2 regions of the Priestia sp. JV24 genome follow, and region 2 is predicted to be linked to the other one. Evidence: a T-box and tRNA genes for the amino acid it is inferred to sense, from the RefSeq annotation. Region 2 holds a T-box; the other holds one or more tRNA genes.
What was found. The T-box of region 2 lies ahead of pheS (phenylalanine--tRNA ligase subunit alpha). A T-box ahead of a tRNA ligase gene usually reads a tRNA of that ligase, here a tRNA-Phe.
Positions count from the first base shown of each region.

Region 1 (3,417 bases), on a different contig from region 2:
GGCTGTATCATAACTCTGATTCGCTGTCCGCTTTGATCAACAAATACATTATCAGAGTTAGTTCCTGCTAACAACGCATTTGTAATCGCTAAATCATTAGTCTTTTTACCTATGATCTGTTGAGGATTTGAGTTCGATGTAGCAATGATTCTTCTATTTTGGTCAATGACTCTTACTTCAGAGATGTCATTCATATCATTTGAAGCTAAATTGGGTCTTGAAGCAAAATCTCGTAAAATAGTCTTTAAGTCTTCCTCAAGGGTGGGTGAATCATCATCACGATTTTTCACCATTTCTTGTCCAATGTTATACGTCAGCAAGTCTGTCCGCTCTTGAAGAGACGTTCGAAAGTTGTTAACTAATTCTTTTTCTAATTGTCGTGCAAAATAGACCCCAATAATTTGCATCGCAATTAAAATGAGCAGCACATAAATCAATACAAACTTTAAGTGAATAGATTGCAGGAGCCTTACTTTCTTCATCTAAAATTACTCCTGCTCTGGGCTGCGTAAATAATAGCCTACTCCACGTCTTGTTACAATCCACATTGGATGGCTTGGATTATCTTCAATTTTTTCACGTAATCTTCGAACTGTTACATCTACCGTACGCACATCACCAAAATAGTCATAACCCCATACAGTTTGAAGCAAGTGTTCACGCGTCATGACTTGTCCAATGTGCTTCGCTAAATAATGCAGCAGCTCAAATTCACGGTGAGTCAGTTCAATCGTTTCTCCGCGCTTAGACACGATATAGGCATCTGGGTGAATAACAAGTGCTCCAATCGTAATTTCATTCGTTTCGCTTTCTTCCGTTGGAACAGCTACCTGCTGATGTCTACGTAAATTAGCTTTTACACGTGCTAATAATTCACGCGTACTAAACGGCTTAGTTACATAATCATCTGCACCTAATTCTAGACCTAAAACTTTGTCAATTTCAGAGTCTTTTGCTGTTAACATGATAATTGGCATATCATATTTTTTGCGCACTTCTCGGCAAACTTCCATTCCATCTTTCTGAGGAAGCATAATATCTAATAAAATCATTTCAGGCTGTACTTCTTCCACTTTTTCAAGTGCTTCTACGCCATCATAAGCACAAAATACTTCGTAACCTTCTTTTTGCAAATTAAACTTTAAAATATCTGCAATCGGCTTTTCGTCATCTACGACTAAAATACGTTTATCCATGATCATCGTTCTCCTTTATTAGTTGAAGCAAAATATAAAAGATAGTATTCATACTGTTTGAATACCGTAGTTTTATTATACTTGATAACCCTTGAAACGTCACAAGTTCATCCTCTACTATACATGAAGATATATGATTTTCAACCATCTCTAAATACAAAAGTAATATATTACCACAAAAGAGATACAAAGCAAATAACGTTTTCTTTTAAATGTAAATAAAAGAAAAAAGCATGACTTTAAATAAAGTCATGCTTTTTGATGGCTCGGGACGGAATCGAACCGCCGACACAAGGATTTTCAGTCCTTTGCTCTACCAACTGAGCTACCGAGCCAAAATGGCGGTCCCGACGGGAATCGAACCCGCGATCTCCTGCGTGACAGGCAGGCATGTTAACCGCTACACCACGGGACCTCAGTCTATATGCTATGTATTAAAAATGACCCGTACGGGATTCGAACCCGTGTTACCGCCGTGAAAGGGCGGTGTCTTAACCGCTTGACCAACGGGCCACGTTGTAACAAAAGTGAGCCATGAAGGACTCGAACCTTCGACCCTCTGATTAAAAGTCAGATGCTCTACCAACTGAGCTAATGGCTCATGTTATATCTCTTAGCGACGCTTATTATAATAACATGATATTTCATATGAATGCAATAGTTTTTTTAAAACTTTCTTTTTATTATTGAACTTTTTTAAAAAATCTTGTTAACAAAGCACCAATTATAAATAAAAAAGGTTAGCTCTCGAGGAGCTAACCTTTTTTATTTAGCTATATACACCACGTAATACATTTGTTTGTGTACGATCTGGACCTACAGAGAAAATAGATAAAGGAATACCTGTTAATTGAGACACGCGCTCTAAGTAGTGGCGAGCGTTATCAGGTAACTCATCTAATGTTTTCACACCCGTAATATCTTCTGTCCAACCTGGAAGCTCTTCATATACAGGTTCGCACTCTGCAAGTGTTTTTAAGCTAGCAGGGAATTCTTCCATAACTTCCCCTTTATAACGATAAGCTACGCAAATCTTTAATGTCTCAATTCCCGTTAATACATCAATTGAGTTTAAAGATAAATCTGTGATTCCACTAACGCGACGAGCATGACGTACAACTACACTGTCGAACCAACCTACACGGCGAGGACGACCAGTTGTTGTACCATATTCACGTCCTACTTCACGGATTTGATCACCGATTTCGTTTGTTAATTCAGTTGGGAAAGGGCCGTCACCAACACGAGTTGTATACGCTTTTGATACACCTACAACGTGTTTGATTTTAGATGGACCTACACCAGAACCAATTGTTACTCCACCCGCTACTGGGTTTGAAGATGTAACAAATGGATATGTTCCTTGATCGATATCTAACATAACACCTTGTGCGCCTTCGAATAGTACACGACGTCCTTCGTCTAACGCATCATTTAATACTACTGATGTATCCACAACATATTTTGCAACTTGTTGACCATACTCATAGTACTCATCTAAAATTTCTTCTAATGTAAAGCCTTCTACTTCATACATTTTTTCAAGAAGGCGATTCTTTTCAGCTAAGTTTTGTGTTAATTTTGCTTCAAATACTTCACGGTCTAGTAAATCGGCAATTCGAATACCAACACGTGCTGCTTTATCCATATAAGCTGGTCCAATACCTTTTTTCGTTGTACCAATCTTATTTTCACCTTTACGTTCTTCTTCAACTTCATCTAATTTTAAATGATATGGAAGAATCACATGAGCTCGGTTACTAATACGTAAGTTTTCTGTTGTTACACCGCGATCATGTAAGTATTTTAATTCTTGAACAAGCGCTTTTGGATCGACAACCATACCGTTTCCAATTACACACGTTTTGTCATTATAAAAAATACCTGAAGGAATTAAATGTAACTTATAAGTTTCACCATTAAACTTAATTGTGTGACCTGCATTGTTCCCACCTTGGTAACGTGCAATCACTTCTGCATTTTCTGATAGGAAGTCTGTAATCTTCCCTTTTCCTTCATCTCCCCATTGTGTTCCTACTACAACGACTGAAGACATATCTTAAGCACCTCCGCTTAGTAAGCAACAGCTCACTACGACATAATTTAACCATGGATAAGTGTATCAATTTATCACGCTAAAGTCAATTAAATCCGAACGATTTAACAAAAGTTATTACAAATATATCGTATTTTGCGGAACGAATGCGATAACAATAAAATA
Region 1 covers NZ_JAPCIN010000024.1:337,405-340,821, forward strand. The annotation lists gene walK (cell wall metabolism sensor histidine kinase WalK) at 1-482, opposite strand, end outside; gene yycF (response regulator YycF) at 489-1,196, opposite strand; tRNA gene OK414_RS27310 (tRNA-Phe) at 1,459-1,531, opposite strand; tRNA gene OK414_RS27315 (tRNA-Asp) at 1,536-1,611, opposite strand; tRNA gene OK414_RS27320 (tRNA-Glu) at 1,638-1,709, opposite strand; tRNA gene OK414_RS27325 (tRNA-Lys) at 1,725-1,797, opposite strand; gene OK414_RS27330 (adenylosuccinate synthase) at 1,966-3,252, opposite strand.
Region 1: it has a tRNA-Phe gene. The T-box ahead of pheS (phenylalanine--tRNA ligase subunit alpha) is inferred to sense a tRNA for this amino acid. The anticodon was not compared.

Region 2 (3,417 bases):
ATTACGTATAATTAAAAAAAGCTCATTCTCCTAGGAGAATGAGCTTTTTGCTGTACATAGGACAAGGCTATTTATTTTAAACCGTTTTCAAGCGTTGTCAGAATTTCTTCTTTTTCTGATTCTGGAGACTTTTCCCAAAGCACCTCAAATAAAACACCAAGTCCAGGGAGCATTTTTTCTTCGCCGCTTTGAATAGCGTCAGAAATTGTAGCTTCAAGCTCTTCTTTTGAGTTTCCTGAAACATTTGCAATAACAGCATTTCGTAAATTAAGATCCATCATTTTCACCTCAGCTATCGTAAAGTTACCAATAGTTTTTGTTTTCTTTGCGATTTCTATGTACAATAAAGTGAAACTTATCTAATGATTATTGAGCAAAATGTAATCGAACTATTTATTTTTATATAGATAAAGGAGTTATGTTTGTGAAACAAATTGATTCAGTTAAAAATCCGCAGGTAAAAGCGTGGAAAAAGCTGCATAATAAAAAAGACCGTGATAAGCAGGGCCTTTTTATGGTAGAAGGCTTTCATTTAGTCGAAGAAGCTATCAAAAATAAGGATTGCGTAAAGGAACTAATTATACGCGAATCGATCGAAGTGCCAGCACAGTGGAACATAGACGGTATCGAAATAACCGTTGTCAACGAAGCAATAATCAAATTATTATCTGACACCGAAACACCTCAAGGAATTATCGCTGTGTGTTTTCAAACGAAGCATGCAGAAATCATTCATACAGCACAGAAAGTATTGCTTTTAGATGCGGTGCAAGATCCAGGTAACCTAGGTACGATTATTCGAACTGCTGATGCTGCCGGAGTGGACGCTATTATCGTTGGAGAGGGCAGCGTGGATGTGTACAACCCAAAAGTCGTTCGTTCAACGCAAGGAGCTATTTTTCATCTTCCAATTGTAAAAGGCGATTTACTCGAAATGATTTCACTGTTAAAAGAAAGAGGCATCGCAGTTTACGGCACGTCGTTACAAAATGGAAAGGTCTACACACACGTAAAACCTTCAAACAAATTTGCGCTGATTGTGGGAAATGAAGGAAACGGCGTAAGCGAGAAAGTGCTGGAACAAACGGATCAGAATCTGTACATTCCCATCTATGGAAAGAGCGAGTCGCTAAATGTTGCCATCGCTTCTGGAATCTTACTTTATTATTTACGCGGAATGTAGTTGCATCGAGAACGTGTTTTCACTATAATAATACAATAGTTACATATGTAAAAAACGATGAAAGAGAGCAGTAGCTTATGTCCGTTTATGCAGGGAGAAAATGCCGCGACTGAAAGCATTTTTATAAATGTAATAAGTGAATTCACCTCTTGAGTTGACACTTAGACCATCTTACATAGATGTAAAGGTGTTCCGGAGATTCCGTTAACTTGAATGAAGTGAACTGTATACGTCTGTGTATATAGTTAACAAGGGTGGTAACGCGACTAATCCTCGTCCCTTTTTTGGGAGGAGGTTTTTTTATTTGTCATTTTTTACGTTAAAAGGAGGAATAAGTGATGAAAGAACGTTTACAAGAACTTCAACAAGAAGCAATTGCAAAAGTCGAAGCAGCAAGTGCTTTAAAAGAATTAAACGACGTACGCGTAGCTTATTTAGGAAAGAAAGGCCCTATCACAGAAGTACTTCGCGGTATGGGAAAACTTTCAGCTGAAGAGCGTCCTGTAATGGGAGCACTTGCAAATGAAGTGCGTGAAGCTATTGCATCTAAAATTGAAGAAAAGCAAACGGCGTTAGAAACAGCTGAGGTAGAGCGTAAACTTGCTTCAGAAACAATCGACGTAACGCTGCCAGGACGCCCTGTTAAAGCAGGTACGCATCACCCGCTAACAAGCGTGGTTGAAGAAGTAGAAGATTTATTCTTAGGAATGGGCTATGAAGTAGCAGAAGGACCGGAAGTAGAGCAGGACTACTATAATTTCGAAGCGCTGAACTTGCCAAAAGGTCACCCAGCACGTGATATGCAAGATACGTTCTATATTACGGAAGAAACGCTTCTTCGTACGCATACATCAACTGTTCAAGCTCGTGTTATGAACAAGAATGAAGGCAAAGGACCTGTTAAAATTATCTGCCCAGGTAAAGTGTATCGCCGCGATGACGATGATGCTACGCATTCTCATCAATTCATGCAAATTGAAGGTCTTGTAGTAGACGAAAACATTCGTATGAGCGATTTAAAAGGCACGCTTGAAGTATTTGTGAAAAAGATGTTCGGTGCAGACCGTGAAATTCGTCTTCGTCCAAGTTTCTTCCCATTCACTGAGCCGTCTGTAGAAGTAGACGTATCGTGTGCAAAATGTGGAGGTAAAGGCTGTAATGTGTGTAAACAAACAGGCTGGATTGAAATTTTAGGAGCTGGCATGGTTCATCCAAATGTTCTTGAAATGGCTGGATACGATTCAACTAAATATCGTGGTTTTGCTTTTGGAATCGGTGTAGAGCGTATTGCTATGTTAAAACACGGCGTGGATGATATTCGTCATTTCTATACAAATGATGTTCGTTTCTTAGATCAATTTAAACAAGTATAAAGGAGGGACTACGATGTTTGTATCTTATCGTTGGTTACAAGAGTATGTTGACTTATCAGGCGTAAGGGCAGAAGAGTTAGCAGATAAAATCACAAAAAGTGGAATTGAAGTTGAAGGTGTAGAAAACTTAAATAAAGGCATCAGCGGAGTGGTAATTGGTCACGTTGTAGAACGTGAACAGCATCCGAATGCTGATAAATTAAGCCGCTGTCAAGTAGATCTTGGCGGAGGAGAAATCGTTCAAATCGTGTGCGGAGCACCGAACGTGGCACAAGGTCAAAAAGTAGCGGTTGCAAAAGTGGGAGCTGTACTTCCAGGTAACTTTAAAATCAAGCGTGCTAAGCTTCGCGGTGAAGAATCGAACGGTATGATTTGTTCTCTTCAAGAGCTTGGCATTGAAAGCAAGCTTGTGGCAAAAGATTATCAAGAAGGTATCTTCGTGTTCCCAAGCGATGCTGAAGTAGGAGCGGATGCACTAGATGCATTAAACTTAAACGATGAAGTATTAGAACTAGGGCTAACACCAAACCGGTCAGACTGCTTAAGTATGTTAGGTGTAGCACATGAAGTGGCTGCTATTTTACGTCGTGAAGTGAAGTATCCGTCAGTAAACGTGCAAACGTCTGATGAGCAAGCAGCTGATTATATTTCCGTTAAAGTAGAGGCAAAAGAAGACAATCCGCTTTACGTAGCGCGCGTTGTGAAAAACGTAAAAATTGCTCCGTCACCATTATGGATGCAAACGCGTTTAATGGCAGCTGGTATTCGACCTCATAACAACGTTGTTGATATTACCAACTATATTTTGCTTGAATACGGCCAGCCGCTGCATGCTTTTGACTATGATCGTCTTGGTTCAAA
Region 2 covers NZ_JAPCIN010000023.1:685,356-688,772, reverse strand. The annotation lists gene OK414_RS24825 (M42 family metallopeptidase) at 1-15, shown strand, start outside; gene sspI (small acid-soluble spore protein SspI) at 72-278, opposite strand; gene OK414_RS24815 (TrmH family RNA methyltransferase) at 419-1,183, shown strand; T-box leader at 1,232-1,467, shown strand; gene pheS (phenylalanine--tRNA ligase subunit alpha) at 1,522-2,556, shown strand; gene pheT (phenylalanine--tRNA ligase subunit beta) at 2,570-3,417, shown strand, end outside.